DNA from 3 places in the Kitasatospora sp. NPDC056800 genome. Region 3 is predicted to be linked to each of the others. Evidence: riboswitches for the same ligand, from Rfam matches in the RefSeq annotation. Region 3 holds a riboswitch; each other region holds the start of a gene.
What was found. Region 3 has a riboswitch for cyclic di-AMP ahead of ACFRQN_RS17710 (transglycosylase family protein). Riboswitches for the same ligand answer to the same signal wherever they lie in the genome.
Positions count from the first base shown of each region.

Region 1: linked by a shared signal. The riboswitch ahead of ACFRQN_RS11560 (M23 family metallopeptidase) and the one ahead of ACFRQN_RS17710 (transglycosylase family protein) in region 3 are both predicted to bind cyclic di-AMP.
Region 2: linked by a shared signal. The riboswitch ahead of ACFRQN_RS36050 (peptidoglycan DD-metalloendopeptidase family protein) and the one ahead of ACFRQN_RS17710 (transglycosylase family protein) in region 3 are both predicted to bind cyclic di-AMP.

Region 1 covers NZ_JBHUAL010000038.1:9,715-19,526, forward strand. The annotation lists gene ACFRQN_RS11555 (hypothetical protein) at 1-755, shown strand, start outside; gene ACFRQN_RS11560 (M23 family metallopeptidase) at 849-1,697, opposite strand; cyclic di-AMP (ydaO/yuaA leader) riboswitch at 1,710-1,868, opposite strand; gene ACFRQN_RS11565 (YiaA/YiaB family inner membrane protein) at 2,064-2,354, shown strand; gene ACFRQN_RS11570 (alpha/beta fold hydrolase) at 2,430-3,311, shown strand; gene ACFRQN_RS11575 (TetR/AcrR family transcriptional regulator) at 3,371-3,937, shown strand; gene ACFRQN_RS11580 (SpoIIE family protein phosphatase) at 4,065-6,284, shown strand; gene ACFRQN_RS11585 (sensor histidine kinase) at 6,517-7,776, shown strand; gene ACFRQN_RS11590 (roadblock/LC7 domain-containing protein) at 7,760-8,173, shown strand; gene ACFRQN_RS11595 (DUF742 domain-containing protein) at 8,170-8,535, shown strand; gene ACFRQN_RS11600 (ATP/GTP-binding protein) at 8,606-9,175, shown strand; gene ACFRQN_RS11605 (cytochrome P450) at 9,172-9,812, shown strand, end outside.
Region 2 covers NZ_JBHUAL010000246.1:3,487-13,298, reverse strand. The annotation lists gene ACFRQN_RS36050 (peptidoglycan DD-metalloendopeptidase family protein) at 10-990, opposite strand; cyclic di-AMP (ydaO/yuaA leader) riboswitch at 993-1,193, opposite strand; gene ACFRQN_RS36045 (MFS transporter) at 1,545-3,026, shown strand; gene purB (adenylosuccinate lyase) at 3,034-4,464, opposite strand; gene ACFRQN_RS36035 (HelD family protein) at 4,584-6,710, shown strand; gene ACFRQN_RS36030 (MarR family winged helix-turn-helix transcriptional regulator) at 6,751-7,206, opposite strand; gene ACFRQN_RS36025 (DUF3037 domain-containing protein) at 7,291-7,707, opposite strand; gene ACFRQN_RS36020 (HipA family kinase) at 7,704-8,459, opposite strand; gene ACFRQN_RS36015 (NAD(P)/FAD-dependent oxidoreductase) at 8,651-9,812, shown strand, end outside.
Region 3 covers NZ_JBHUAL010000070.1:3,974-13,785, reverse strand. The annotation lists gene ACFRQN_RS17725 (MazG family protein) at 552-1,595, shown strand; gene ACFRQN_RS17720 (SDR family NAD(P)-dependent oxidoreductase) at 1,600-2,022, opposite strand; gene ACFRQN_RS17715 (cytochrome P450) at 2,311-3,648, shown strand; cyclic di-AMP (ydaO/yuaA leader) riboswitch at 3,870-4,038, shown strand; gene ACFRQN_RS17710 (transglycosylase family protein) at 4,044-4,949, shown strand; gene eno (phosphopyruvate hydratase) at 5,305-6,591, shown strand; gene ACFRQN_RS17700 (septum formation initiator family protein) at 6,710-7,207, shown strand; gene ACFRQN_RS17695 (DUF501 domain-containing protein) at 7,179-7,850, shown strand; gene ACFRQN_RS17690 (exopolyphosphatase) at 7,847-8,788, shown strand; gene ACFRQN_RS17685 (NAD(P)/FAD-dependent oxidoreductase) at 9,217-9,812, shown strand, end outside.

The sequences.
Region 1 (9,812 bases), on a different contig from region 3:
TGGAGCTGGGCGAGGGCAGGATGCACGACGGCTGGCCCGAACTGACCTCCGACGCGGTGGAGCACCTGCTGTACGAGCGGCTCCACCTGTACGTCCAACCCGCGCCCGAGGAGGACCCGTTCGCCTACGGCGACGCCGTCCGGCTGCTGGTCGACCACCAGCGGGCGTCCCGGCGGCTGAACGCCAAGCGCCAGGAGCGGCTGCACGCGGAGGCCGAGTGGCAGGGCGAGGTCGCGGCCGGGCTGCTGCGCCGCGCCGACCTGGTGACCTGGCCCCGGCTGTACGCGCTGCTGCTGCACGCGTACGGGGTGGACGTCACGGACCCGGCGGCGGTGCGGGACTGGCTGGCCGGCTTCGGGGAGCTCCCGGAGGAGGAGCGGCTGGCCGCGTACGAGGCGCTGGCACCGGCCGGCTGGCTGGACGAGCCGGACGAGCAGGGCTGGGGCCCGGGCCGGGTGCTGTCGGTCGGCATGGCCACGGACGGCGCGCGGCGGCTGCTGGAGCAGGGCCTGATGCGGCGCAGCTACCGCAACCTGGCGGAGCTGACCGCGCTGGGGCGGCCGATGCCGGAGGAACTGGCCGGGGACTTCGGGCGGTTCGAGGAGGCGGCGGTCGAGGCGGCGCTCGACCTGTTCGGCGGGTGGACGGTGCCGGGGCTGCCGCGGCTGCTGGTGACGGAGTTCCCGGAGCTGGCGCCGGAGCCTGGCCAGGAGGAGATCGAGGCGTACCTGGCGCAGCTTCCCGCCGAGGAGTGAGACGCCGCGGCGAAGCCCCCGGTCCGGTGCTGGTGCTCCGGGCCGGGGGCTTCGCGCTGGGTCCGCCCGGGCGGGTGCCTCAGGGCGGGTGCGTCAGGGGTTGAGGCCGCGCTGCTGGAGCCAGGGCTCCGGGTCGACCGGGGCGCCGCCGCCGGGGCGGACCTCCATGTGCAGGTGCGGGCCGGTGACGTTGCCGGTCGCGCCGACCTTGCCGATCTGCTGGCCGGCGGCGACCTTGCCGGAGCCCTTGGTGATCGCGGAGAGGTGGCAGTACCAGATCTCGGTGCCGTCGGGCAGGGTCTCGACGATCCGGTAGCCGTACGAGCCGGCCCAGCCGGCCGAGGTGATGGTGCCCTGGCCGAGCGCGTGGACCGGGGTGCCGGTGTCGGCGGCGAAGTCCAGGCCGGTGTGCAGGTTGGCCCAGTAGCGGGCGCTCTGGCCGTAGTGGGCGGAGAGCCGGTAGTCCGTCACCGGGAGGGTGAGGGCGGCGGCCTTGGCCCGCTCGGCCTCCTCGGCGGCGCGCTTGGCCTCGGCCTCCTTGGCGGCGGCTTTGGCCTCCGCCTCCTGGGCGGCCTGGAGCCGGGCGGTCTCCTCGGCGGCGGTGCGCTGGCTGTCGGCCTGGTTCTGGATGCGGGCGGCGAGCGCGAGGCCGGGGTCGGCGGAGAGGGCGACCGCCGTCTCGTCCGGGGCCTCGATGGCGGGGGCGGCGGCCGGGGTCGCCGAGGTGAAGCCGGTGGCACCCAGGGTGGCGGCGACGGCGGTGACGCCGAGCAGCGGGGAGGTTCCGCGGGTCTGACGCGGCATCCGGTGGCGGTTGGTCTCGGCCTCCGCGGCGAAGTCCTCCGGGCCGAAGGCCTCGGGGCCGTCCGGACCGGGGTGGTCGAGGAGCTGGGTACCGGCTGCGAAGCCGGCCGGGTGTGCCGGGGTGTGCGTCGACGCCACGGAGGCGCGCTCCTTTCCTTCCTTCGCGCCTACCGGGTTAGCTGACGGGTTCGGAGCAGGAAGGTCTCCTACGGCCGGGCCGGAGCCCCGCCGATTCACCCCAAGGAACGTGGTTCCCCGGCTCCCTGACCTGCCCGGAGGCCGGTCGGTGGGATTAGGCGACGGCGCACGGTGCCGTCTGGGTACGGCGTTGACAACCGCGCTGCGTTATCAAACGTTAATCCTAGGAGGCTCTGATTCCAAGCCATCCGTTCGGAGCAGCCCCGCGGCAGGTGATCGGACGTCAACGAACGGTCCCTCATGCACGGCCCCATCTGAGTACGCCTACTCATGTGCGGCCCGGCCGGGCCGCAGCATCCTGACGCCATGAGCGCACCGATGCAGACCCGCACCACGGCCGCCTACTACCTCCAGGCCGTCCTGTCCTTCGCCCTGTCGGGCACCGCCCTCGCCGTGGGGATCATCTACCTGCCGGTCGGCGGGTGGACCCGGGCCTTCCTCGGGCTCGGCCTCCTCTTCACGGTCAGCTCCGCGTTCACGCTGGCGAAGGTGATCCGGGACCGGCAGGAGTCCAACGACATGGTCACCCGGGTGGACCAGGCCCGGCTGGAGAAGCTGCTCAGCGAGCACGACCCGTTCAAGGTCGAAGGGGTCTGACCGCTCCCTTCCCCCTCTTCTCCGACGCCTCCGACGCCCGACCGCTTGACGGCTAAGGCTATTAGCCTTAGCTTTATGGCTATCGGCAGCACCGCCGATGCCCCGCACCGGCGGCCCGAGGAGGACCCCATGAACGGCACCATCACCCCGAGCACCCAGTACCTCACCGTCCCCGGCGGCCGGATCGCCTACGACGACACCCGGCAGGGCGACGGCACCCCGGTCGTCCTGCTCCCCGGCATGCTCGACAGCCGGGCCGCGTACCGGCACCTGCGCCCGCTGCTCGTCGCCGCCGGCCACCGGGTCGTCACCATGGACCTGCGGGGCTTCGGCGAATCCTCGATCACCTGGGACGACTACGGCCCGGCCGCCCTCGCCGGCGACGTCCTCGCCCTGCTCGACCACCTCGGCATCGAGCGCGCCGTCCTCGCCGGGAACTCGTACACCGGGGCGACCGTCGTCAAGGCCGCCGGGGACGCCCCCGAGCGGGTCGCCGGGATCGTCCTGCTCAACGCCTTCGTCGAGAACCCGCCGCAGGGCGCCCTGATGCGCGGCGCCATGGGCCTGATGGGCGCCGCCCTCGTCCACTGGCCGGCCGCCTGGGGCTTCTACCTGCGCCGGATGGCCTTCCCCGGTGCCAGGCCCGCCGACTTCGACGCGTACGTGGACGGGCTGGTCGCCGCGCTGCGCACCCCGGGCCGGAAGACCGCCACCCGCGGGTACGTCCACGGCGACTCGGCGCCGGTCGGCTGGACGGCCGCGGTGCGGTGCCCGGCCCTGGTCGTCATGGGCAGCAAGGACCCCGACTTCCCGAAGCCGGAGCTGGTCGCCGACCGGCAGGCCGCCGCGCTCGGCGCGCGGAAGGCGATGATCGAGGGGTCCGGGCACTACCCGATGGCCGACAACCCGGCGGCCACCGCGGACGCCCTGCTGCCGTTCCTCGCCGAGCTCGGCTGAGCCCCGCCCGTCCGCTGCCCGCCCCTGCCCGACCTGATCCGTACGGAGAGCCCGAACCCATGCCCCGCGTAGGACTGACCCCCGACCAGGTCGTCGACCACGCCCTCGCCCTCATCGACGAGCAGGGCGCCGAGGCCCTCACCCTGGCCTCCGTCGCCGCCCGGGCCGGGGTCGCCACCCCCTCGCTGTACAAGCACGTCAGCGGCGGCCTCGCCGAACTGCGGCGGCTGATCGCCGTCCGGGTCACCGGGGACCTCGCCGACCGGCTGGCCGGGGCGGCCGTCGGACGCAGCGGGGACGACGCCGTCGCCGCCGTGCTGCGCGCCTACCACGCGTACGCCACCGAGCACCCGCACCGCTACAACGCCCTCCCCCAGGCCCCGCAGCCCGACGACGACCTGGCCCGGGCGGCCGCCCGGCTCGTCGGCGTGATCATCGCCGTGCTGCGGGAGTACGGGCTCGACGGCTCCGAGGCGGTCCACGCCGCCCGCACCGTGCGCTCCGTCGCCCACGGCTTCGCCTCCCTCACCACGGCCGGCGCCTTCCAGCTCACCGAGGACCTCGCCACCACCCAGGACCGCCTCATCGCCACCCTCACCACCGGTCTCCGCGCCTGGCCCGCGTAAGCGGCCGGAGCGGCGAGTGCGGCCCCGCACAGGAAGTCGGCCCGGCCGACTTCTCGCGGTGGCGGTGGTGCTGGTGCGGCGGTTCGGTCGGCCTTCGCCGGTGGGGGAAATGGGGTATCAAGGACCAGTGCCCCTGGAGCCCGCCGGCAGTCCGACCGCGCGCAGTGCGATGCGCTGCGTGCGGCTGCTGCTGGGCTGCACCAGCGCGGCCGAGCTGCTCGGCACCGTCCTGGCCGAGGGCCCGAGCTGGATCACCGGCGAGGGGTCCGCGCTGTACCTGCTGGACTCCGCCGGGATGCTCCGGCTGACCGCCTCGCACGGGCTGCCGGACTGGGCGCACGAGCGCTACAGCGTGGTCGACCCGGCCGGTGAGCTGCCCGCCGCGATGGCCCTGCGGCTGCGCCGCCCGTACCTGCTCAGCCCCGAGCACACCAGCGTCGACTACCCGAACCGGAACACCGGCATGGGCACCGGGATGGTCGCCGTGATCACCCTGCCGATGGTCGTGGACGAGCGGCCGATCGGTGTGCTGGCCCTGGCGCTGGCCCACCGGGGCACCGTGCCGCGCCGCGACCTGGACGTCCTGGAGACCCTCGCCGAGGCCTGCGCCCACCGGCTGGCCCACCTGCTGGACCACGCCGACGCCCACCTCCCGTACGGCACCCGGGCACCGTACGGCGTCCGGTTACCCGAGGACCCGCGGGCGGCGGACGGCCGCCCCGCCGGGCTGGCCCACCCGCTGCTGTCGCTGGCCGTGCGGGCCGCCGGGCACGGGGCCTTCGAGCGGGACCTGGTCACCGGGGAGAGCTACTGGGACGCCGAGGCGTTCCGGCTGGCGGGCCGCCCGCCCACCCCGGACGGCGCCGCCCCCGAGCTGGACCGGCTGGTCCACCCGGAGGACCTGCCGGACGTGCAGGCGGCGCTCGCCGAGGCGCTGGCCGCCGGCGGCCGCTACCGGATCGGCTACCGGGTGCTGCGGCCCGGCGGCAGGGTCGCCCGGGTCGAGGAGTCCGGCGAGGTGATGCTGGACGTGCACGGGCGGCCGGTGCGGATCGCCGGGCTGCTGGCCGAGGCCGGGCACCGGGAGCCGCCGCCGGCCGAGGGGCGGAACTCCCCGGCCGCCGCCCGGACGGCGCTGCTGCTGACGCTCACCCGGGCGCTGTCCCGGGCGGTGACCGTCCGGGACGTCACCACCGCCGTCACCGATGTCGCCCGCCCGGCGCTCGGCGCCGCCGGCATCGTCCTGGACCTGGTGGACGAGGGCCGGCTGCTGCCCGTCTCGCACACCGTGTACGGGGGCCCGCGCCGCACCGAGCTCACCCGTCTGGCGGACCTGTCCGAGTCCGTGATGCAGCGTTCGCTGGCCCGCTCCGCCCCGCTGTTCAGCGAGCCCGCCGCCGCCCGCACCCGGCGCGACCCGCTCACCCCGGCCGCCTGGGCGGTGCTGCCGCTGGTCGCCTCCGGGCAGCAGGTCGGCTCGTGCCTGATCACCTTCGCCGCCGAGCGGGCGTTCAGCCGGGAGGACCGCACCCTGTACTCGGCCTTCGCCGGCATCCTGGCGCAGTCCCTGGAGCGGGCCCGGCTGTACGACACCCACCACCACCGGGCCTCCGAGCTGCAGCGGGCGATGCTCCCGCGCACCCTGCCGCGGCTGGCCGGGATCGCCAGCGCCGCCCGCTACCTGCCGAGCACCGAGGGGATGCAGATCGGCGGCGACTGGTACGACCTGCTGCGGCTGCCGGACGGCCGGATCGGGCTGGTGATCGGCGACGTCCAGGGCCACAACGCGGAGGCCACCGCGGTGATGGGCCAACTGCGCAGCGGGCTGCGGGCGTACGCGACGGACGGGCACGACCCGGCCGCCACCCTGACCCGCACCAGCCGGCTGCTGGCCGAGCTGGACACCGAGCTGTTCGCGACCTGCCTCTACCTGACCCTGGACCCGGCCGACGGCGTGCTGACCGCGGCCCGGGCCGGGCACCCGGCGCCGGTGCGGATCACCGCCGACGCCGCGGCCGTCGAGCTGGAGCTGCCGGGCGGGCCGCCGCTGGGGGTGGCCCCGGAGCGGCCGTACCCGCTGGCGGTGGAGCGGCTGGCGGTCGGCGAGACGCTGCTGGCGTACACCGACGGGCTGGTTGAGGACCGCGAGGAGGACTACGACGAGTCGGTGCAGCGGATGCTCGGCGGGCTCGAACTGTGGGCGCGGCAGACCGGTCCGGGGCGGATCGGCCCGGCTCCGGCGCTGGAGCGGCTGGCCGATCTGCTCACCCTGAACGTGACCGAGCGGCGGTCCCGGCCGGACGACGTGGCGCTGCTGCTCCTGCACCGGACGGCGCCCCTTCCGTAACACCGTGCGCACAGGCCCCACACATCACCGGACGCGATCCGGCCGGGCGGCTCGATCCCGACGTTCCCGGCGGCGCCGGTCGGGCCGCTCCGATACCTCGTCAGGCGGTGGGATCGGGGTCGAACGATTGCCGATTGACGCCGAATTGACTCGATATTGACGAGATCCGGTCACTTGGCGAGATCCGTTCACACCTTCGTAGGATCATCACCCTAGAATTCGCGGCGTGACGATGACTCAGTGGTCCGTAACGGCAACCGGCGTACTCGCCGTCCTCGCCCTCGTGGCCGCCGCGCGGTACCGCGCCGTGTCCGTCACCCAGCGCGGCCGCGCCGACCGGCTGCTCGGCGAACTCCTCGCCGTCCAGGAACAGCTGGCCACCGAGCTCTCCCGCCGCGGCGCCGAACTCGCCGCCGTCCAGCAGGAGCAGGAGCACACCGCCTCCACCCAGCGGGCCTTCCTCAGCGTCGCCCGCCGGATCCTGGTGATGGCCCACGACCAGCAGGCGCTGCTGGACGAGATGGAGCGCACCCACGACGACCCGACGCTGCTGGAGGGCCTGCTCAAGGCCGACCACGCCGCCGCCCAACAGGCCCGGCTGGCCCAGACCCTGGCCGTGCTGTGCGGCGCGCGGGCCGGCCGGCACTGGCCGGAACCGGTCTCCCTGGAGGACGTCGTCCGCGGCGCCCAGTCGCGCATCCTGCCGTTCCAGCGCGTGGTGGTGCGCAGCCGGACCGAGACCGCGGTGGTCGGCGCCGCCGCCGAGGCGCTGATCCACGCGATCGCCGAACTGCTGGACAACGCCACCCGCTACTCCCCGCCCAGCACCCAGGTGTTCGTCACCCTGATGCCGGTCCACAACGGCGCCGTCATCGAGATCGACGACGGCGGCGTCGGCATGCCGGAACAGGCCGTCGCCAAGGCCGCCGCCGCGCTGGCCGGCGGCAGCACCCTGGAGGTCTCCCGGCTCGGCGAGGTGCCGCAGCTGGGCCTCGCCGCGGTCGGCCGGCTCGCCGAGCAGTACGGCTTCCGGGTCACGCTCAGCTCGGCGCCCTCGCCGTACGGCGGCGTGCGGGTGGTCCTGCTGCTGCCGAACGCGCTGCTCACCGAGCCGCTGCCGCCCACCGTCCCCGGCCTCGGGCCGGACGACCGGGCGTTCAACCCCGGCCCCCGGCCGGCCTCTCCCGCCGGCCACCCCCTGGTGGAGACCCCGCCGCCCGGCCGGCACGCCGCGACCGGTGACACCCCTCCCCCGCTGCCCCGCCGGAGCCACCGGCGCGGCCGCACGGGCCGCCCCGCCCAGCACGCCGCTCCCCCACCGCCGCCCGCGCCGCCCTACCGCTCGGCCCGGGACGCGCAGGCGTTCATGGCGATGTTCCAGGCCGGGACGGCCAGCGGCCGTTCCGCCGCCCGGGCCCAGTCCACCCCTTCCCTTCCCGCTTCCCCCCGACTTCCCCAGCGCTCCGGAGAGTTCCATGACCACCACCCCTGATCTCGGCTGGCTGCTCGCCGACATCATCGCCGTCCCACAGGTCCAGCACGCCGTCGTCGTCTCCAACGACGGCCTGGAGATCGGCCGCAGCGCGGGCATCCCGCGCGACGACGCCGAACGGCTCGCCGCCGCCTGCTCCGGACTGCAGTCGCTGGCCCGCGGCGTCGCGACGGGCTTCGGCGGACCGGGCAGCGCCACCCGCCAGATCATCATCGAGTACGGCGGCGGCTACCTCTTCGTCGTCGCCGCCGGGGCCGGCGCGCACCTGGCCGTGGTGGCCGGCGAGGCGGTCGACGCCGGCCTGGTCGCCTACCAGATGCAGGTCCTGGTCGAGCGGATCGGCACCCACCTCACCAGCCCGCCGCGCGTCGACCACGCGGCGGGGGGCCACCGGTGAGCGGCCCGGTCCGGCCGTACGTCATCACCGGTGGGCGCAGCCGCCCCACCCGGTCCGATCTGGCCGTGGAGAGCCTGGTCAGCGCCGTGCCCGGACCATTAGGACTGCCCGAGCCGCCGGACCTGCCCGAGCACGAGCTGATCAACCGTGAGCACCGGCGCATCCTCGCGCTCTGCCACAGCCTGCTGTCCGTCGCCGAGGTGGCGGCCCACCTGGGGCTGCCGCTCGGCGTCGTCAAGGTGCTGGTCGGTGACCTCTGGGACCTCGGCGCCGTGCAGGTGCTCCCGCCCGTCCCCCAGGCCGAACGCCTGCCCGCAACCCTCCTGGAGGAGGTGCTCGTTGGCCTCCGCCAACTCCGCTGAAGCCGTCCCCGACGCCCCGGACGCACCGGGCACCACGGACGCCGCCGGGTCCGCCGCCGGGCCGCAGTACCTGCCCTCCTCGGTGCAGGGCGCGGTCAAGATCCTGGTCACCGGTCCGTTCGGGGTCGGCAAGACCACCCTGGTCGGCTCGCTGAGCGAGATCACCCCGCTGCGCACCGAGGAGACCATGACCGCCGCCAGCGCCGGCATCGACGACCTCACCGGTCGCGCCGGCAAGACCACCACCACGGTGGCGCTGGACTTCGGCCGGATCACGCTCAACTCGCGGCTCGCGCTGTACCTGTTCGGCACGCCCGGGCAGCAGCGGTTCTGGCCGCTCTGGGACGACCTGTCGCGCGGCGCGCTCGGCGCCATCGCCATGGTCGACCTGCGCCGCCCGGACGAGAGCTTCGACGTGCTCGGCCGGCTGGAGGAGCAGCGCATCCCGTTCGCGGTCGCGGTCAACACCTTCCCGGACACGCCGAGTTACCCGGAGGAGGAGCTGCGCTCGGCGCTGGACCTGCTGCCGGAGGTGCCGATCCTGCACTGCGACGCGCGCGACCGCCGGCAGTCCTACGACCTGCTGATCGACTTCGTCGACCACCTGCACCGCAACTCGATCCTGGAGCTCCAGGGATGACCTCCCCCGAACACCCGGGAGCCCCCGGGTGCCCCGTCGCCCACGGCGGCGGACGGCCCGGCGGGCTGCCCGTGGGCGTGCCGCTGACGCCGCTGTACGGCCCGGCCGTCGCCGAGGACCCGCACGGCCTGTACGCCCGGCTGCGCGAGCGCTACGGGCCGGTCGCCCCGATCGAGCTGGAGCCCGGGGTCGAGGCCTGGCTCGTCCTCGGCTACGCCGAACTGCTCGAACTCACCCGCAACGAGGCGCTGTTCTCCAAGGACTCGCGCCGCTGGCGGGTGCCCGCCGAGGGCCGGCTGGCGGCCGACTCCCGGCTGCTGCCGATGACCTCCTGGCGGCCCACCCTGCTCAACCTGGACGGCGCCGAGCACCAGCGGCTGCGCGCCGCCGTCTCCGACACCCTCGCCCAGATCGACCACCGCCAGCTGCGCGGCACCACCGAGGCCGCCGCCAACGGGCTGATCGACGGCTGGGGCCCGGACGGCACCGCCGACCTGGTCGCCCAGTACGCGCGCCGGCTGCCGCTGCTGGTCTTCACCCAGCTGGTCGGACTGCCGGTGGAGAGCGGGCCCCGGGTGGTCGAGCTGATCAGCCACTTCGTGGACAGCAGCGCGCAGTCGCAGCGCGCCGGCCTGGA
Region 2 (9,812 bases), on a different contig from region 3:
CTCTCGGGGTCAGAGCGCGACGCCGTGCGCGCGCAGGTAGGCGACCGGGTTGATGTCCGAGCCGTACTCCGAGCCGTTGCGGATCTCGAAGTGCAGGTGCGGGCCGGTCACGTTGCCGGTGGCGCCGGAGAGGCCGATCTGCTGGCCGGCGGTGACGGTCTGACCGATCCTCACGCCGATCGAGGAGAGGTGCGCGTACTCGGCGTAGTGGCCGTCGGCGAGCCTGATCTCGACCTCGTTGCCGTAGGCGCCGCCGTTGCCGGCCTTGACCACGACACCGTTGGCGACGGCGCGCAGCGGGGTGCCGGTGGAGGCGACGAAGTCCTGGCCGGTGTGGTGGCCGGAGGCCCACATCGAGCCGGCCACGCCGTAGGCGGTGCCGAGCCGCGGGCCGGCCAGCGGGGCGACGAAGCCGGAGGTGGCGGCGGCGACCGGAGTGGCGGTCACGGCCTGGGCCGGAGCGGCGACCTGGAGCTGGGTCTCGAGCTGCGCGGAGGGCTTGGCGGCCTCGGTCTGCACCTGGACCTGGGCCTGCGGCTTGGCGGCCTGGGTCGCCGGAGCGGACGGCTTGGCGGGCTTGGCCGGGGCGGCGGGCTTCGCCGGGGCGGCGTCGGCGGCCGGCGCGGCGGCGTGGCCGGACAGCGCGAGCTGCTGGCCCGGGAAGATCAGGTTCGGGTCGGCGCCGACGACCGAGCGGTTCTGCTCGTACAGCGCGTGCCAGCCGCCCTCGACGTTCCTGGCGTCGGCGATCTTGGACAGGGTGTCACCGCTGACGACGCGGTAGCTCTCCTGCGCGGCCTGGGCGGCCGGAGCGGCGGCCTGCGTGGCCTGCTTGGCCTCGGCGGAGGCGGCGGCCGGAGCGGCCGGGGTGTGGGCCTGGGCGCTCATCGCGGTGACGAGCGGGAGGGCGAAGGACACACCGGTGACGGCGGTGGCGATGCCGATGCGGGCGGCGCGGGGCAGGGCGATACGACGAGCCTGTGCAGGCATGGAATTTTCCTCTCCGACGCCTGCGAGGTGAGCTGTCGGGTTCGGGCTGGAGTTGCCCGGCCGCTTGCGCGGCTTCACCCCAAGCCGGTCCTGGACGCCCGCGCCCTGAGGCGCGAACTCCGGTCCGGCGACTTACCTGTGGGTCCCCCGCTCCTGCCGTACAGAGTTCGTTTCGAACCACCGGGCAGCGGCAGGACTCGGCGTTCCACCCGGCGGATCCGTCCGGACTGGCCGGGCGGTCGCTGAACTAAAACCCATCCGTTCGGGTGAAGCAATGTCGATCTCTTGAAACGGCAACGATCCCCCCTCCCACAGTGACCCTCCGCAGGCCCGAGCCCACGGTGCGTACACAACCCATTCACCCCCCGCCACTGATCCACGACCCTGCGCCGAGATCGGCCACGCCGCGCACCCGTCCGCTCACGCACCGCCAGCCGCCAACACACCCACCGGTGACCCTTGTCACGTGCGCCTCGGCAGCGCAGGATTCGCCCGTGGCCACCTCCGAGGCCGGCACCCTGCGCCTGGGCACCGCGCAGGGTCGCTGGGTACTAATGGCGACGGTGCTCGGCTCCAGCATGGCGATGCTGGACGGCACCGTGGTGAACGTCGCGCTGCCCCGGATCGGCGCCGACCTCGGCGCTTCCCTCGCGTCCCTGCAATGGACCCTGAACGCCTATCTGCTCACCCTGGCGGGCCTGATCCTGCTCGGCGGCGCGCTCGGCGACCGCTACGGGCGGCGCAAGGTCTTCCTGATCGGCGTGGTCTGGTTCGCCATCGCCTCCGCGGCCTGCGCCGCCGCGCCGAACATCCACGTGCTGATCGCCGCCCGCGCCGTCCAGGGCATCGGCGGGGCGCTGCTCACCCCCGGCTCGCTCGCCATGCTCCAAGCCGTCTTCCACCCTGACGACCGCTCGGCGGCGGTCGGGCTCTGGTCCGGCCTCGGCGGGGTGTCGGCGGCGGTCGGCCCCTTCCTCGGCGGCTGGCTGGTGGACGGCCCCGGCTGGCGCTGGATCTTCCTGCTGAACCTGCCGCTCGCCGCCGCCGTGATCGCGGTCACCACCCGGTCGGTGCCGGAGAGCCGGGACGAGGGCGCCTCCGGCCGCTTCGACGTCCTCGGCGCCGTGCTCGCCGCCCTCGCCCTCGGCGCGATCACCTACGCGCTGACGGCGGCCGGCGAGGGCCTGTCCCCCGCCGTCTGGGTCAGCGGGGTGCTCGGAGTGGCGCTCGGCGTCGCCTTCGTGGCGGTCGAGCGCCGCGCACCCGATCCGATGCTGCCGCTCGGACTGTTCTCCTCCCGGCTGTTCACCGCCGTGAACCTGGTCACCCTGTGCGTGTACGCGGCGTTCAGCGGCGTCTTCTTCCTGCTGGTGGTGCAGCTCCAGATCGTGTCCGGCTTCTCGCCGCTGGTCTCGGGCTTCGCGCTGGTGCCGATCACCGTGCTGATGCTGCTGCTGTCCGCGCGCGCCGGGCGCCTCGGCAAGCGGATCGGCCCGCGCATCCCGCTGACCGTCGGCCCCCTGCTGTGCGCCGCCGGGGTGCTGCTGATGCTGCGCGTCGGCCCGGACTCCTCCTACTGGGTGGACGTGCTGCCCTCCGTCACGGTGATGGGCTGCGGCATGACGCTGCTGGTCGCACCGCTGACGGCGACCGTGCTGGCCGCCGTCGAGGTCCGGCACGCGGGCATCGCCAGCGGGGTCAACAACGCCGCCGCCCGCGCGGCCGGCCTGCTCGCGGTCGCCGCCCTCCCGGCGCTGGCCGGGCTGAGCGGCGACGCCTACCGGGTGCCCTCCTCGGTCGACTCCGCCTTCCACACCGCGATGCTGATCTGCGCGGGCCTGCTGGCCGCCGGCGGGCTGATCGCCCTCGCGACCGTACGGGGCAACGTGCTCGCCGCCGACGACCAGCAGGTGGCCGAGCCGAACTGCGACTGGCCGTGCGGCACCACCACCCCGCCGCTGGACCCGGGCCACGTCCCCACGACGCGCGAGGGCCCCGCCACCGGTCCGGCGGCGGGGCCCTCGGCTCAGGGCTGACGAGACGTCAGAGGATGTCGCCGGGCGCGTACTTGGCGGCCTCCGGGTAGGCGGCCGCGACGGCCTCCACCTGGCGGACCACCTCGGCGACCTGGGCGCCGGCCGCGCCGGTGAAGGACAGCCGGTCGGCGAGCAGCGCGTCCAGCGCGGCCCGGTCCAGCGGGATCCGCTCGTCGGCGGCCAGCCGGTCCAGCAGCTCGTTCTCCCGGGCGCCCGCGCGCATCGCCAGCGCGGAGGCGACGGCGTGCTCCTTGATGACCTCGTGCCCGGTCTCCCGGCCGACGCCCGCGCGCACCGCGCCCATCAGCACCTTGGTGGTGGCGAGGAACGGCAGGTAGCGGTCCAGCTCGGCCTCGATCACCGCGGGGAAGGCGCCGAACTCGTCGAGGACGGTCAGGAAGGTCTCCAGCAGGCCGTCGAAGGCGAAGAACGCGTCCGGCAGCGCGACCCGGCGCACCACCGAGCAGGAGACGTCGCCCTCGTTCCACTGGTCGCCGGCCAGCTCGCCGGTCATCGAGGCGTAGCCGCGCAGGATGACGGCCAGGCCGTTGACGCGCTCGCAGGAGCGGGTGTTCATCTTGTGGGGCATCGCGGAGGAGCCGACCTGGCCCTCCTTGAAGCCCTCCGTGACCAGCTCGTGGCCGGCCATCAGGCGGATGGTCTTGGCCAGGCTGGACGGCGCGGCGGCCAGCTGGACGAGGGCGGTGAGCACCTCGAAGTCCAGCGAGCGCGGGTAGACCTGGCCGACGCTGGTCAGCACGTTCTCGAAGCCGAGGTGCCCGGCGACCCGGCGCTCCAGCTCGGCCAGCTTGTCGGTGTCGCCACCGAGGAGGTCGAGCATGTCCTGGGCGGTGCCGACCGGGCCCTTGATCCCGCGCAGCGGGTAGCGGGCGATCAGCTCCTCCAGGCGGCGGAAGGCGACCAGCAGCTCGTCGGTGATCGACGCGAACCGCTTGCCCAGGGTGGTGGCCTGCGCGGCCACGTTGTGCGAGCGGCCGGCCATGACCAGCTCGGCGTGCTGGGCGGACAGCTTGGCCAGGCGCACCAGCACGGCCACCGTGCGGTCCCGCACGTGCTCCAGGGACTGGCGGATCTGCAGCTGCTCGACGTTCTCGGTCAGGTCCCGGGAGGTCATTCCCTTGTGGATCTGCTCGTGCCCGGCGAGCTCGCTGAACTCCTCGATCCGGGCCTTCACGTCGTGGCGGGTGACCCGCTCACGGGCGGCGATCGAGCCGAGGTCGACCTGGTCGATCACCCGCTCGTAGTCGGCGACGGCGGTCGCCGGAACCTCGACGCCGAGGTCCTGCTGGGCCTTCAGGACGGCGAGCCACAGGTGGCGCTCGAGGACCACCTTGTGCTCGGGGGACCACAGCTGGGCCAGGGTCGCCGAGGCGTACCGGGAGGCCAGGACATTGGGGATCTGGGGCTTCGCGCTCACGCTTCGCAAGAGTAACAGCCGAGGTCACGCCGGACGTCGGCGGAGTGGGGTAGGCTGGGTCAATTGAGCGCCTTTCAGATGACGCTCCGCAGCCTTCTCACCGCAAGGATACCACACCGATGAGCGAACCGCCAGTGACCGCGCGGGACTCCAGCGCCCTCGCCGCGGCCCTGCGCACCGAGCAGGCCCACCTCGCCCGGCTCTACGCCCGGCTGGACACCGTGCGCGAACGGGCCCGCCGCACCGCCGACGGCGCCCACGACGGCGCCGGATCCGGCGGCACCCACCAGGCCCGGCTGGAGCGCGAGGTGCGCGCCCGCGAAGCCTCCCGCCACGCCGCCCGGCTGGAGGCGGTCGAGCGCGGCCTCTGCTTCGGCCGGCTCGACGAGCGCGACGGCACCGTCCACTACATCGGCCGCACCGGCCTGACCGACGAGGCGTACGAACCGCTGCTGCTCGACTGGCGCGCCCCGGCCGCCCGCCCCTTCTACACCGCGACCCCCGTCCACCCCGGCCCGGTGGTGCGCCGCCGCCACCTGCACACCCGGGGCCGCACCGTCACCGGCCTGGACGACGAGGCGCTCGACCTCGCCGGGCTGGACGAGTCCGGCCGCCGCACCCTGGTCGGCGAAGCCGCCCTGCTCGCCGCCCTCGACCGCGAACGCACCGGCCGGATGGGCACCGCCGTCGCCACCATCCAGGCCGAGCAGGACCGGGTGATCCGCTCCCCGCTGCGCGGCGCCCTGGTGGTCCAGGGCGGCCCCGGCACCGGGAAGACGCTGGCCGCCCTGCACCGCGCCGCCTACCTGCTGTTCACCCACCGCGCCGCGCTGGAGCGCCGGGGCGTCCTGGTGATCGGCCCCAACCCCGGCTTCCTGCGGTACATCGAGGAGGTGCTGCCCGCCCTCGGCGAGACCGAGGTGGTGCTCCGCACCGTCGCCGAACTCCTCCCCGGCCTCGCCGCCACCGGCACCGACGACCCCGCCGCCGCCTTCGCCAAGGGCGGTCCCTGGATGGCCGGGGTGCTCCGCGCCGCCGTGGCCGCCCACCAGACGGCCCCCGCCGAGGGCCTGGACCTCGGCGAAGGGCTGCGGGTCTCCGCCCGGGCCTGCGCCGAGGCCAGGGACGCCGCCCGCGGCCTGCGACTGCCGCACAACCGGGCCCGCGCCTTCTACCTGGGCACCCTGCTCGACGCCCTCGCGATCGGCCAGGCGCTCACCCTCGGCCGCCCGTACGACGACGAGGAGGCGCACTACGCCCCGCGCGAGCTGTGGGAGCGGCCGGACGTCCGCGCCGCGCTCGACCCGCTCTGGCCCCGGCTCACCCCGCAGCAGCTGCTCGAACGCCTGCTCACCGACCGGGAGTTGCTCGCCTCAGCGGCCCCCGAGCACGCGACCGCCCTGCTCCGCCCGCCCGGCTCCGAGTGGACGGCCGAGGACGTCCCGCTGCTCGACGAGGCCGCCGAACTCCTGGGCGCCGAGGGGCCCTCGGCCCCCACCGGTCAAGACCCGGACGAACTGGCCTTCGCCCAGGGCGTGTTGACCATCACCGGGCAGACCGACGACGCCCTGCTGGACTCCGCCGCCCTGGCCGAGCGCTTCCGCGACGACGGCCCGTACCGCTCCACCGCCGAACGCGCCGCCGCCGACCGCACCTGGGCGTACGGCCACGTCGTCGTGGACGAGGCGCAGGAGCTGTCCGCGATGGCCTGGCGCGCCGTCCTGCGGCGCGTCCCGACCACCTCGCTCACCATCGTCGGCGACCTCGCCCAGACCGGCTCGCCCGCCGGCGCCCGCAGCTGGGCCGAGACGCTCGACCCGCACCTGCCCGGCCGCTGGCGCGAGGAACGGCTCACCGTCAACTACCGCACGCCGGAGCCCGTCATGGCCCTCGCCGCCGCCGTGCTGCGCACCGCCGTACCCGGCCACCGGCCGCCCGAGTCCATCCGACCGGGCACCGAGCGGCCCCGCGCGGTCCGCGTCCCGGCGGGCGGCTTCGCCGCCGCGCTCGCCCGGCTGCCCGTCGGCCCGGGCACCCTCGGCGTGATCGCACCGGACGCCCTGGCCGGGGAGCTGGACGCGCTCACGGTCGCGGACGCCAAGGGGCTGGAATTCGACGCGGTCGTGGTGGTCGAGCCGGCCGCGCTCGCCCCGCGCGACCTCTACGTCGCCCTGACCCGGACCACCCGCTCACTCACCCTGCTCCACCACCGGCCGCTGCCACCGGAACTCGCCGGGCTGCTCTGACCGGGACGAAGCACTGGTGGCGTACGGGCGGCGCGGGGTCCTACTGCGCGCCGCCCGTACGACCGGCCAGCACCGGCAGCACCTGGGAGCAGATCGAGTGCAGGGCGATCCGCTGCTCGTCGGTCATCGCCTCGAAGGCCTGGTGGGTCCGGGCCATCTCGCCGCGGATGCGGTTCAGGATCTCCCGGCCCTCGGCCGTGATCACCACGATCTTCACCCGGCGGTCACCGGCCGCCGCCTCCCGGTTGGCCAGGCCCAGCGACTCCAGCCGGTCCACGATCCCGGTGACGTTCGAGGCGTCGCAGCCGAGCCTCCCGGCCAGCGCGCGCATCGGCACCGGCTCCTGCACCGCGCCCAGCGCCTTGGCCTGCGAGGAGGAGAGCCCGTGCCGGGCCGCGGCGGCCGCGAAGTCCTGGAAGTACGCGGCACCGACGGAGGCCAGCGCCTCCATCAACTCGGCGTTGGTCGGTACGGTCGTCGTCGCTGTCGAACCCATGGGGCCAGAGTACGACCAGGTGCTTCAGCAACTCAAGCTTTGACCACGGCAACCGTCCGCGAGCCGCCCCGGAACCCTCCGGTGTCAGAGCACCAGCTGGTCGAACAGCCGCCGGAGCTCCGCCTCCGGGTCCGCGGTCAGCCCGGTGTGCACCGGCCCCGGCTGGACGATCGCGCTGCGCGGCGCGGTCAGCCAGCGGAACCGCTGCCCGGCGCTGTCCCCCGCCGCCGGACCGGCCTGCGGGCCGCCGTGGCAGACCGCCTCGATCCCCTGCAGCGCCCGCCGCACGCCCTGCACGTCCGCCACCGGGTCCAGCGCCAGCAGCCGGGCCTGGTCCAGGTGGGTCCGGGCGGCCAGGTGCGATTCCTGTCGGCAGTACAGCAGCACCCCGACGTTGACGCACTCGCCGCGCTCGACCCTCGGCACCGCGCGGATCACGGCGTACTCGTAGTCGTGCAGCTCGACGGTGGCCGGCAGCACGGACAGCGTGAACTCGGTCATGCGGGCACCTCCGGCAGCCAGTCGCGCGGACCGGCCAGTCGCTCGGTCAGCTGGGTCCGGTACGCGGCGCGCACCTCGTCGGGCGAGTCGAAGCCGAACTCGTCCACCAGCCAGACCTCGGGGATCTGCGCCACGGCGCCCTCGATCGCCGCCTCGGCGAGCGGCGCGAGCGCCTTGTCGGCCGCCGCCAGATCCGGCCGGGCCCCCAGCAGCGCGTGGTCGGAGGCGTCGTACGGACGGCGGATCCAGGCGGCGGCACCCGGCCAGTTGTGGTGGAAGATCAGGCTCGCGCCGTGGTCGATCAGCCGCAGCCCGCCGGTCGCCACCAGCAGGTTGGGGTTGCGCCAGGAGCGGTCGACGTTGCCGATCAGCGCGTCGAACCAGAGCACCTGCCCGGCGAGCTCCGGATCCACCTCGAAGCAGAGCGGGTCGAAGTTGAGCGCGCCGCTGACGAAGGCCATCCCGAGGTTGGTCCCGCCGCTGGCCCTCATCTGGTCCTGGATCTGGTGGTCCGGCTCGCTGCGCGCGAGCACCGGGTCCAGGTCGACCGTCACCAGCTCCGGCACCGGCAGCCCGAGCCGCCGGCCGAGCTCCCCGGCCAGCACCTCCGCGACCAACGCCTTGCGGCCCTGCGCCGCACCGACCCATTTCAGCGCGTACAGCCGCCGATCGTCGGCCTCGACCAGGCCCGGCATCGAGCCGCCTTCTCGCAGTGGCGTCACGTACCGGATCGCCGTCACCTCGGGTAGCACGGCCGACAGCCTATCGGTGTCGCCACCCTTTCCTCTCTCCCCCTCCCGCCGCCACCCCGTTCTCCCTCTTCTCCCTTTTCTCCCCGCCCTCCTCCACCCCACCCCCACGGCCCCGCCCCGGTGGCAGCCCCCGCTGCTCCGTGCGAGTGTGGCGGACAGTAATGGGGACCTTCACGGCAAAGGGATGAGCGATGGAACGACCTCGGATCCTGATCGTGGGCGGTGGCTTCGCCGGCCTGGAGTGCGCCCGCCGCCTCGAACACAAGCTGTCACCGTCGGAGGCCGAGATCTCGCTGGTCACGCCGTTCAGCTACCAGCTCTACCTCCCCCTCCTCCCCCATGTCGCGGCCGGCGTCCTCACCCCGCAGTCCGTGGCCGTCTCGCTGCGCCGCACGCTGCGCCGCACCCACATCGTCCCCGGCGGCGCCATCGGCGTGGACCCGGCCTCCAAGGTGTGCGTCGTCCGCAAGATCACCGACGAGGTGGTGGCGCAGAAGTACGACGTCCTGGTGCTCGCCCCCGGCAGCGTCACCCGCACCTTCGACATCCCCGGCCTCACCGACTACGCCCGCGGCATGAAGACGCTCGCCGAGGCGGCCTACGTCCGCGACCACGTGATCGCCCAACTCGACCTCGCCTCGGCCACCTTGGACCAGAAGGAGCGCGAGTCCCGGCTCCAGTTCGTGGTGGTCGGCGGCGGCTACGCGGGCACCGAGACGGCCGCCTGCCTCCAGCGCCTGACCACCGCCGCCGCCCACCGCTACCCGCGGCTGGACGCCCGGCAGATCAAGTGGCACCTGATCGACATCGCCCCGAAGCTGATGCCGGAGCTCGGCGACCCGCTCGGCGAGGCCGCCCTGGAGGTGCTGCGCGACCGCGGCATCGAGGTGTCGCTGGGCGTCTCGGTGGCCGAAGTCGGCGCCGAGACGGTCAAGTTCACCGACGGCCGGGTGCTCCCCTGCCGCACCCTGATCTGGACGGCCGGGGTGGCCGCGAGCCCGCTGATCGGCACCCTGGACGCCGAGACGGTCCGCGGCCGGCTCGCCGTGACGGCGGAGATGCGGGTGCCGCAGTTCGAGGGCGTGTTCGCGCTCGGCGACGCCGCCGCCGTCCCCGACCTCGCCAAGGGCGACGGCGCGGTCTGCCCGCCGACCGCCCAGCACTCCGCCCGTCAGGGCCGCGCGGTCGCGAACAACGTGATCGCCTCGCTCCGCAACCAGCCCCTGGAGCCGTACTACCACAAGGACTTGGGCCTGGTGGTCGACCTCGGCGGCAAGGACGCGGTCTCCAAGCCGCTCGGCATCGAGCTGCGCGGGGTGCCCGCCCAGCTGGTGGCGCGCGGCTACCACCTGA
Region 3 (9,812 bases):
AGGCGGCTGGGTCCGTCGGCTGCGCCGGGCCGGGTTCGAGGCGCCGTGTGCATGCTGTCGGCTGTCACGCCAACCGCCGGCAATCGCCACGCCAGCACCCTGGCGCCTTCCCCCTCCTGGACGCCGTCCTCCGTGGCCGGTTCGGCTCTGGCGACCGGCCGCCGGATGACCGCGTGGGCGTGGCGTTCCCCCGTGCGGGCGCCGACCGGTGCGGGGCGGCTGGGAGTGGGAAGTCGGCCGGATCGACTTCCAGCGCTCCTCGTCCCCCGTGGCCGCTTGCGGCTCTGGCCCACCACACGGTGGACGACCGCGCGGATGCGGCGTTCCCCCGTGCGGGCGCCGACCGGTGCGGGTGGGAGTGGGAAGTCGGCCGGATCGACTTCCTGTGCTCGCGTGTGTGCGTGGGGGCCTCGGGGATGGTGGTCTGGCCGGTGCGGGGGAGTGGGAAGTCGGCCGGGTCGACTTCCCGTGCTCGTGCGGGCGGGGTGGGGACAGCGGGGTGGTGGCTTCCCGGTCCGGCCCGGGGTGGGGTACGGGGGTAGGTTCGGGGGGTGACGACGAATGCTGTGCCGACGGAGACTCCGGGCGCGAAGTTGATCCTGCTGACCACCACCCACCGGGTGGCTCCCGGCCTGCTGGCGTGGCCGGCGTGGGAGGCGTTGCGGTCGGCGGGGCGGGTGCTGGTGGGGGACGAGGGGCATCCGCAGGTGGCGGCGGTGCGGCAGGCCGGGGTGGTCGTGGAGGCGGTGCCGGCCGGGTCGGCGCCCGCGTTGGCGCGGCTGCTGACGGGGCAGCCTGCGGGGGCCGGGCCGACGGTGTGGCTGGGCAGCCCGGACGGGGACCCGGGGCTGACCGACGCGCTGGCGCGGCTGGCGGTGGAGCACGCTGGCGAGGTGCCGGAGATCGAGGTGCTGCCCGGCTCGTACGACCTGCCGGGGTCGCGGCTGCTGGACCTGGTGACGGTGATGGACCGGCTGCGCTCCCCGGGCGGTTGCCCCTGGGACGCCGAGCAGACGCACGAGAGCCTGGTGAAGTACCTGGTCGAGGAGGCGTACGAGCTGGTCGAGGCGATCGAGGCGGGGGACCGGGAGACGCTGCGCGAGGAGCTGGGCGACGTCCTGTTCCAGGTGTTCTTCCACTCCCGGATCGCCGAGGACCACCCGACGGAGCCGTTCACCGTCGACGACGTGGCGGGGGACATCGTCGAGAAGCTGATGTACCGGCACCCGCACGTGTTCGGGAACGTCGAGGTCGAGGGCGCCACCGAGGCGGAGGCGAACTGGGAGCAGCTGAAGGCGGCCGAGAAGGCGGACCGCGAGTCGGTGCTGGACGGCGTGCCGGCCGGGCTGCCCTCGCTGGCGTACGCGGCGAAGCTGGTGTCGCGGGTGCGCCGGGCGGGTTTCACGGGGGTGCCGGACGAGGCGTACGGGCTGCCGGCCGAGCTGACGGCCGATTCGGCGGGCCGGCTGCTGCTCGCGGTGGTGCAGCGGGCGCACGACGCGGGGGTGGACGTGGACGCCGCGCTGCGGTCGGCCGCGCGCGGTTACCGGGACGCGGTGCGCGCGGCCGAGGGCCTCGGTCCGGTCGGGGAGTAGGCGCTCAGGCCGCCGTGGCGGTGCGCTCGGGGCGCCGCTGCGGCGGGACGAGTTCGCCGATGGCCTCGCCGACGAGGAGGACGAGTTCGGCGAGCCGCTCCAGGTCGAGGTGGTCGGGCAGGTCCGCCAGCGAGATGATCCGCTCGCCGTCGGGGCCGGCCACGGCGAACAGGTCGATCGGCCCGAGGTGCTTCTCGGCGGTGTCCACGAGGGCGGCGACGTCGCTGGGGCGGCGGATGTCGCCGCAGACGCCGACGACGGGGCAGCCCGGCCGGTCGAGTTCGGCGGCGAGGTCCTCGGCGATGCCGGCGTACTGGTCGGCGATGAGCATTCCGGCGGTGCCGGCGGCGGCGAACCGGCGGGCGAGGCCCGCGCCCGACCCGCCGTCGAGGACCGCGATGACGACGACTGACCCGCTGACCCGCATGGTCTGCTCCTCCCTGTGGGCGACACCGCACCGGCGCCCACGCGTACTGCGGAGGATCGTAGGCACGTCCTGACCCTCCGCAACAGGGATTACCCCTCAGGTGACCAGGCTCACGCCCGCCCCGCGGCCAAGAGTCGGCCAAGAGCTGTCCACGGACCGGCCACGGACCGGCCACGGAGTGTTGGCACGCCCGACGCGTCCGGTTGCGGAAGCGCGGCGGAGGAGTGGCGGGGAAGCGGCGCCCCGCCGGAGGGAGGGCGCGCCCGTCGCACCGGATACGGTCGGTCCATGCCAGCTCAGCCCGTCCCCGCCCGGCCCGCCGCCCCGTCGTCCGACGCCTCCGCCCCGCAGCTGTTCACCTGGGAGTTCGCCGCCGACCCGTACCCCGCCTACGCCTGGTTGCGCGAGCACTCCCCGGTGCACCGCACCACCCTGCCGAGCGGGGTGGAGGCCTGGCTGGTGACCAGGTACGCGGACGCCCGGCAGGCGCTCGCGGACAGCCGGCTGTCGAAGAACCCGGCGCACCACAGCGGGCAGGCGCACCGCACCGGCCGGGTGGGCATCCCGGGGGAGCGGCAGGCGGACCTGATGACCCACCTGCTGAACATCGACCCGCCGGACCACACCCGGTTGCGCCGGCTGGTGTCGAAGGCGTTCACCCCGCGCCGGGTGGCCGAGTTCGAGCCGCGGGTGCAGCAGCTCACCGACCGGCTGATCGACGGCTTCGCGCAGCGCGGTTCGGCGGACCTGATCCACGAGTTCGCGTTCCCGCTCCCCATCTACGCGATCTGCGACATGCTCGGGGTGCCGGCCGAGGACCAGGACGACTTCCGCGACTGGGCCGGGATGATGATCCGCCACGGCGGGGGCCAACGCGGCGGCGTGGGGCGGGCGGTGAAGCGGATGCGGGCGTACCTGCTGGAGCTGATCCACCGCAAGCGGGCGGACCTCGGGGACGACCTGATCTCGGGCCTGATCCGGGCCGGCGACCACGGTGAGCACCTGACCGAGAACGAGGCCGCGGCGATGGCCTTCATCCTCCTGTTCGCGGGTTTCGAGACCACCGTGAACCTGATCGGCAACGGCACCTACGCGCTGCTGCGCAATCCGGAGCAGCGCCGGCTGCTGCAGGAGTCGGTGGTGCGCGGGGAGAGCGCGCTGCTGGAGACCGGGATCGAGGAACTCCTGCGCTACGACGGGCCGGTGGAGCTGGCGACCTGGCGGTTCGCGACCCGTCCGCTGACCATCGGCGGGGTGGACATCCCGGTCGGCGACCCGGTGCTGGTGGTGCTGGCCGCGGCGGACCGCGACCCGGCCCGGTTCGCGGCGGAGAACACCCTGGACCTGGCCCGGAAGGACAACCCCCACCTGGGCTTCGGGCACGGCATCCACTACTGCATCGGCGCTCCGCTGGCGCGGCTCGAAGGGCGTGCCGCGCTGGCCACGCTGCTTTCCCGGCTGCCCGATCTGCGGCTCGCGGAAAGCCCGGAGAATCTGCGCTGGCGGGGTGGTCTGATCATGCGTGGCCTGCGCGAACTCCCGGTGGAATTCAGTCCGGAGAGCCGTTCCCCGCACGCCCCTCCGCACCCCGTTCCGGATGCCTCTTCGACGCCTCCGACCTGCTGAGATCACGCTGACGGGACGTCGCCGATCGCCCGCCGACGGGGGTGTGAACACCCATCAATCCGGACATAACGCCGCTGTTGGTAGGCGATCGGACACGGGCCGTAATTGTTGTGTGATATCGGTGATATGAGCTTGTGATTGGTCTGATGATCTGTCTACTCTCCCTGGAGTTCGCAGCTGCGGACCTCGTACGCGGAACGCCGAATCCTGCCCGCCGCGTCACGGGAAACCGACCAGAACCCTGGGCAGGGGCGGGGGAACCAGGTTTGTTGCCGTCTCCCCACGGCTTGGGGTGAAGCCGCCCGAGCGGAATCGTTTCCGCGTACGGCGGCCGGGCCACCTCCCGGTCCGAACCCGACAGCTCACCTCGCAGGCGTACGGAGAGGGACCTCTTCATGCTGTTCGTTGGAACTGGCCGTCACCGTCGTCGCACCCAGGCCGAGAAGGCCATCGCCGTCGCCGGTGTGGCCGGCGTCGGACTCGCGATGCCGCTCCTCACCGCCACCGGCGCCTCCGCCGCCCCGGCCTCCACCTGGGACTCCGTCGCCCAGTGCGAGAGCGGCGGCAACTGGAGCATCAACACCGGCAACGGCTTCTACGGCGGCCTCCAGTTCACGTCCAGCACCTGGAAGGCGTACGGCGGCACCGCCTACGCGGCGCAGGCCAACCAGGCCAGCAAGGCCCAGCAGATCTCGGTCGCCGAGAAGGTGCTGGCCTCGCAGGGTCCGGGCGCCTGGCCGGTCTGCTCCCAGAAGGCCGGTCTGACCAAGGGCGGTGCCCCGGCCTCGGTCGACACCTCCTCGGACGCCAAGCCGCAGTCCGCCCCCAAGCAGCAGGCCCCGAAGCCCGCCGCCAAGCCGGCCGAGAAGCCGGTCGCGCAGAAGCCCGCCGCCCAGAAGCCGGCCCAGAAGCCCGCCGCGCAGCCGGTCCAGCAGGTCGCCCCGCAGCAGCAGGCGCAGCCGCAGACCCCGGGCTTCTCCGGCAAGGCCGGCTGGGACGCCGACGCCAAGGTGTACTGGTACCAGAACAACGGCGGCTGGTACTGGACCAGCCACCAGAGCGTCTACCAGCAGTACGCCGGCCAGGCCGCCGCCCAGCCGCAGTACGCCCCGCGCGCCGCGCAGCAGGCCCCGCAGGCCGCCGGCCACGACTACACCGTCCGTGCCGGTGACACCCTGTCGACCATCGCCGCCGCCCAGGGCGTGTCCGGCGGCTGGAGCGCGCTGTACGAGCAGAACCACTCCACCGTCGGCGGCGACCCGAACCTGATCATGCCCGGCCAGGTGCTGCACCTCGGCTGAGCCGCCCCGCCCGACGCCGGGAGCGCCCGCGGCCGGCAGTACCCCGAGACCGGGGTGCCCGCCGGGGGCGCCCGCCGCCGCGCCGGAGCGCTCGGCGCCGACGCCGCTCCACCCCGCCGTCCGAAGGGGGCCGGTCCTACCGGTCCCCTTCGTCCGCATTCGCCCGCTCCGGTGGGACAAGCTGGGACAAGCAGGTGAACTACCGGTGGGTAGCAGGGCCACACGGTGAGACGGGACCGAGGCCGACGCGGCCACGGCAGCCCGGGCGGTTAGGCTCTGGTCGTAACGACTCCGCAATCGTCCTGCTGGCAGCACCACCGTCAGACCGGACCCTGCTCTCGCAAGGAGATGCCTCGTGCCGTCCATCGATGTCGTCGTAGCCCGTGAGATCCTCGACTCCCGCGGCAACCCCACGGTCGAGGTCGAGGTCGGCCTCGACGACGGCAGCACGGGTCGTGCCGCTGTCCCGTCGGGTGCCTCCACCGGTGCCTTCGAGGCGCTGGAGCTGCGCGACGGCGACAAGAACCGCTACTTCGGCAAGGGCGTCGAGAAGGCCGTCCTGGCCGTCATCGAGCAGATCGGCCCGGAGCTGGTCGGCTACGACGCCACCGAGCAGCGCCTGATCGACCAGGCCATGCTGGACCTGGACGCCACCCCGGACAAGTCCTCGCTCGGCGCCAACGCCATCCTGGGCGTCTCGCTGGCCGTCGCGCACGCCGCCTCCGAGGCCAGCGACCTGCCGCTGTTCCGCTACCTGGGCGGCCCGAACGCGCACGTCCTGCCGGTCCCGATGATGAACATCCTCAACGGCGGGTCGCACGCGGACTCCAACGTCGACATCCAGGAGTTCATGATCGCCCCGATCGGCGCGGAGTCCTTCTCCGAGGCCGTCCGCTGGGGCGTCGAGGTCTACCACACGCTCAAGGGCGTGCTGAAGGAGCGCGGCCTGTCCACCGGTCTGGGCGACGAGGGCGGTTTCGCCCCGAACCTGGACTCCAACCGCGAGGCCCTGGACCTCATCGTCGAGGCCATCGAGAAGGCCGGCTACGTGCCCGGCCGTGACGTCGCGCTGGCCCTGGACGTCGCCTCCTCCGAGTTCTACGAGGACGGCGCCTACCGGTTCGAGGGCAAGGACCTCACCGCCGCCGAGCTCATCGAGTACTACGCCGAGCTGGTCGCCGCCTACCCGCTGGTCTCCATCGAGGACCCGCTGGACGAGTCGGACTGGGCCGGCTGGAAGGCCATGACCGACAAGCTGGGCGACAAGGTCCAGCTGGTCGGCGACGACCTGTTCGTCACCAACCCGGCCCGTCTGGCCCGCGGCATCGAGACCGGCACCGCCAACGCGCTGCTGGTGAAGGTGAACCAGATCGGTTCGCTGACCGAGACCCTGGACGCCGTCGAGCTGGCCCAGCGCAACGGCTACCGCTGCATGATGTCGCACCGCTCCGGCGAGACCGAGGACGTCACCATCGCCGACCTGGCCGTCGCCACCAACTGCGGCCAGATCAAGACCGGTGCCCCGGCCCGCTCCGAGCGCGTCGCCAAGTACAACCAGCTGCTGCGCATCGAGGAGATCCTCGACGACGCCGCCGAGTACGCCGGCCGCGGCGCCTTCCCGCGCTTCCGCCACGAGGGCTGAGCGCTCCCGGTAGCGCACGCCTGACCGGTGCCCCGCCGTTCACCCCGTAGGGTGGACGGCGGGGCACCGTCGCGACCAGGAGGGGATACGGGAGATGGCTGGCTGGAGGATCCCGGGCTTGGCGGCCCGGCCCCGGTTCACGAGCCGGGCGACCGTCCTCGTCCTGGTGCTCTGCTCGCTGGTGGCGATCCTCGCCTACCCGACGCGGCAGTTCATCTCCCAGCGCGCCGAGATCTCCGCCCAGCGGGCGAAGGCCGACCACGCGCGCCAGCAGGTCGAGCAGCTGCGCCGGGAGAAGGCCCGCTGGCAGGACCCGGAGTACGTCAAGGCGCAGGCCCGCGCCCGGCTGCACTACGCGGTGCCGGGGGAGACCCCGTACATCGCGGTGGACCCGGCCGGTCAGGCCTCCGCCAGGACCTCCTCGTCCGCGGGCGGGGCCGCCTCCGGGCCGAACGCGGCGCCCGGCGGCGCCGCCGGCCAGGCGAAGGCCGCCAAGCCCTGGTACGCCAGCATCTGGGACTCGGTGGACGCCGCCGACACCGCCGCGGCGGCCCCCGCCACCCCCCTTCCCCTCCCACCGTCCCCCGTTGGAGACACCTCCCCCCATGACCACTGAGAACCACCCCACCGTCTCCGACGCCGACGTCGCGGCCATCGCCGCCCAGCTCGGCCGGGTGCCGCGCGGCCTGCGCGGCGTGGCGCACCGCTGCCCCTGCGGCAACCCGGACGTCGTGGAGACGGCTCCCCGGCTGCCGGACGGCACGCCGTTCCCCACGCTCTACTACCTGACCTGCCCCAAGGCCGCCTCGCTGATCGGCACCCTGGAGGCGGAGGGCGTGATGAAGGACCAGAGCGCCCGGCTCGCCGAGGACCCGGAGCTGGCCGCCGCCTACCAGAAGGCGCACGAGGACTACATCGCCCGGCGCGACGCGATCGAGGTGCTGGAGGGCTTCCCGAGCGCCGGCGGCATGCCGGACCGGGTGAAGTGCCTGCACGTGCTGGTCGGCCACTCGCTGGCGGCCGGCGAGGGCGTCAACCCGCTCGGCGACGAGGCGATCGGCATGCTGGAGGACTGGTGGGCCAAGGGCCCGTGCGTCTCCCCGGCCGAGGTCGAGGCGGCCGGGGAGCGGGTCGCCCGCAACCGCGCCAAGGAGCAGGACCACGAGGCCGTGATCGCCGCCAAGCAGCAGAAGGCCGCCGAGCGCGCCGCGAAGAAGCGGGCCGCCGAGGACGCCGCGGCGGAGCGGGAGTCCGAGTGAGCGCGACCCGGGTGGCCGCGATCGACTGCGGCACCAACTCGATCCGCCTGCTGGTCGCCGACCTCGACCCGGAGACCGGGGCGATCACCGACCTGGACCGCCGGATGATCGTCAACCGGCTGGGCCAGGGCGTGGACCGGACCGGCCGGCTGCACCCGGACGCGCTGGCCCGCACCTTCGCGGCCTGCCGGGAGTACCAGGAGATCATCTCCGGTTTCGGGGTCGGCCCCGAGCGGGTCCGCTTCGTCGCCACCAGCGCCTCCCGGGACGCCGAGAACAGCGACGAGTACGTCAAGGGCGTGCGCGACATCCTGGGCGTCGAGCCCGAGGTGGTGAGCGGCGAGGAGGAGGCTCGGCTGTCCTTCGTGGGCGCCACCAAGGAGCTGACCGGCGGTCAGTTCCCCGGCCCGTACCTGGTGTTCGACCTCGGCGGCGGCTCCACCGAGTTCGTGCTCGGCACGGACGACGTGCAGGCGGCGCGCTCGGTGGACATCGGCTGCGTGCGGCTCACCGAGCGGTACTTCGGCGACGCCGAGCTGCCCTCCGAGGCGCAGGTCGAGGCCGCCCGGGCGCACGTGCGGGCCGAGCTGGACCGGGCCGAGGAGGTCGTCCCGCTGACCGGCGCGGCCACCCTGGTGGGCCTGGCCGGGACGGTCACCACGGTGTCCGCGATCGCCCAGGGCCTGCCCGGCTACGACTCGGCGGCGATCCACCACTCGCGGATCAGCCGGGAGCGGGTCGCCGGGATCGCCCGGGAGCTGCTGGCCGCCACCCACGCCGAGCGCGCGGCCATCCCGTCGATGCACCCGGGCCGGGTGGACGTGATCGCGGCCGGGGCGCTGGAACTGCTGGAGATCATGGAGCGCACCGGCGCCGCCGAGGTGGTCGTGAGCGAGCACGACATCCTGGACGGAATCGCCTTCGGTATCGCCTCCTGACCCCGTGCGGGGCTTACCCGACCGGCCCCGGCACCCCTTTCGGGGGGCCGGGGCCGGGGCGCGCCCGAGCGCGGGTGGGAAAGTTCGTGAATTTCTTCACATGGGGATCCGGCCATTCGCCGCACCGGCCCGCCCACTACGTCCGAAATGTGGGACCGAAGGCCCGTCGGCCGGGTGGCCCATGGGATCGCAGGTCAGGCCTCGTTTGAGGTTTGAAAATCGAAATCACGTGCGGGAACCCGGGCGTTGTGCGGATCGTTGCTGCTCAGGCCGGTGGTGCTCCGCCGTGCGTTCGCGCGGGGCCGCCCAGGGGTGGGGGCCACCGCGCCGGGCCCGGTTTTGCGGCCGCGCAGTGTAGCACGGGGGGTCCGTCAACTTGTGACCGGGCTCACGAAGGCTGCTCCGGACGGTGCTGGATACTTTCGGATATGAGCACCACGGAGCGTCCTCGCATCCTCATTGTCGGCGGTGGTTACGTCGGCCTGTATGCCGCGATGCGCATCCTCAAGAAGATGCGTTACGGCGAAGCGACCGTCACGGTCGTCGACCCGCGGTCGTACATGACGTACCTGCCCTTCCTCCCCGAGGCGGCCGGCGGCAGTGTCGCGCCTCGCAACCTCATCGCGCCGCTGCGCAGCACCCTGAAGAAGGCGGAGGTGCTGACCGGGTCCGTCACCGGCATCGACCACGCCCGCAAGGTTGCCACCATCCAGCCCGCGGCCGGTGACAGCTACGAGCTGCCCTTCGAGTACCTGGTCGTCGCGACCGGCTCGGTCTCCCGCACCTTCCCGATCCCGGGTCTGGCGGAGAACGGCCTCGGCATGAAGACGGTCGAGGAGGCCATCGGCCTCCGCAACCACGTCATGGCCCAGCTCGACAAGGCCGAGTCCACCACGGACGAGGACATCCGCCGCAAGGCGCTGACCTTCGTGGTGATCGGTGGCGGCTTCGCCGGCATCGAGACCGTCGCCGAGGTCGAGGACATGGCCCGCGACGCGGCCAAGCTGTACAAGACCGTCAGCCG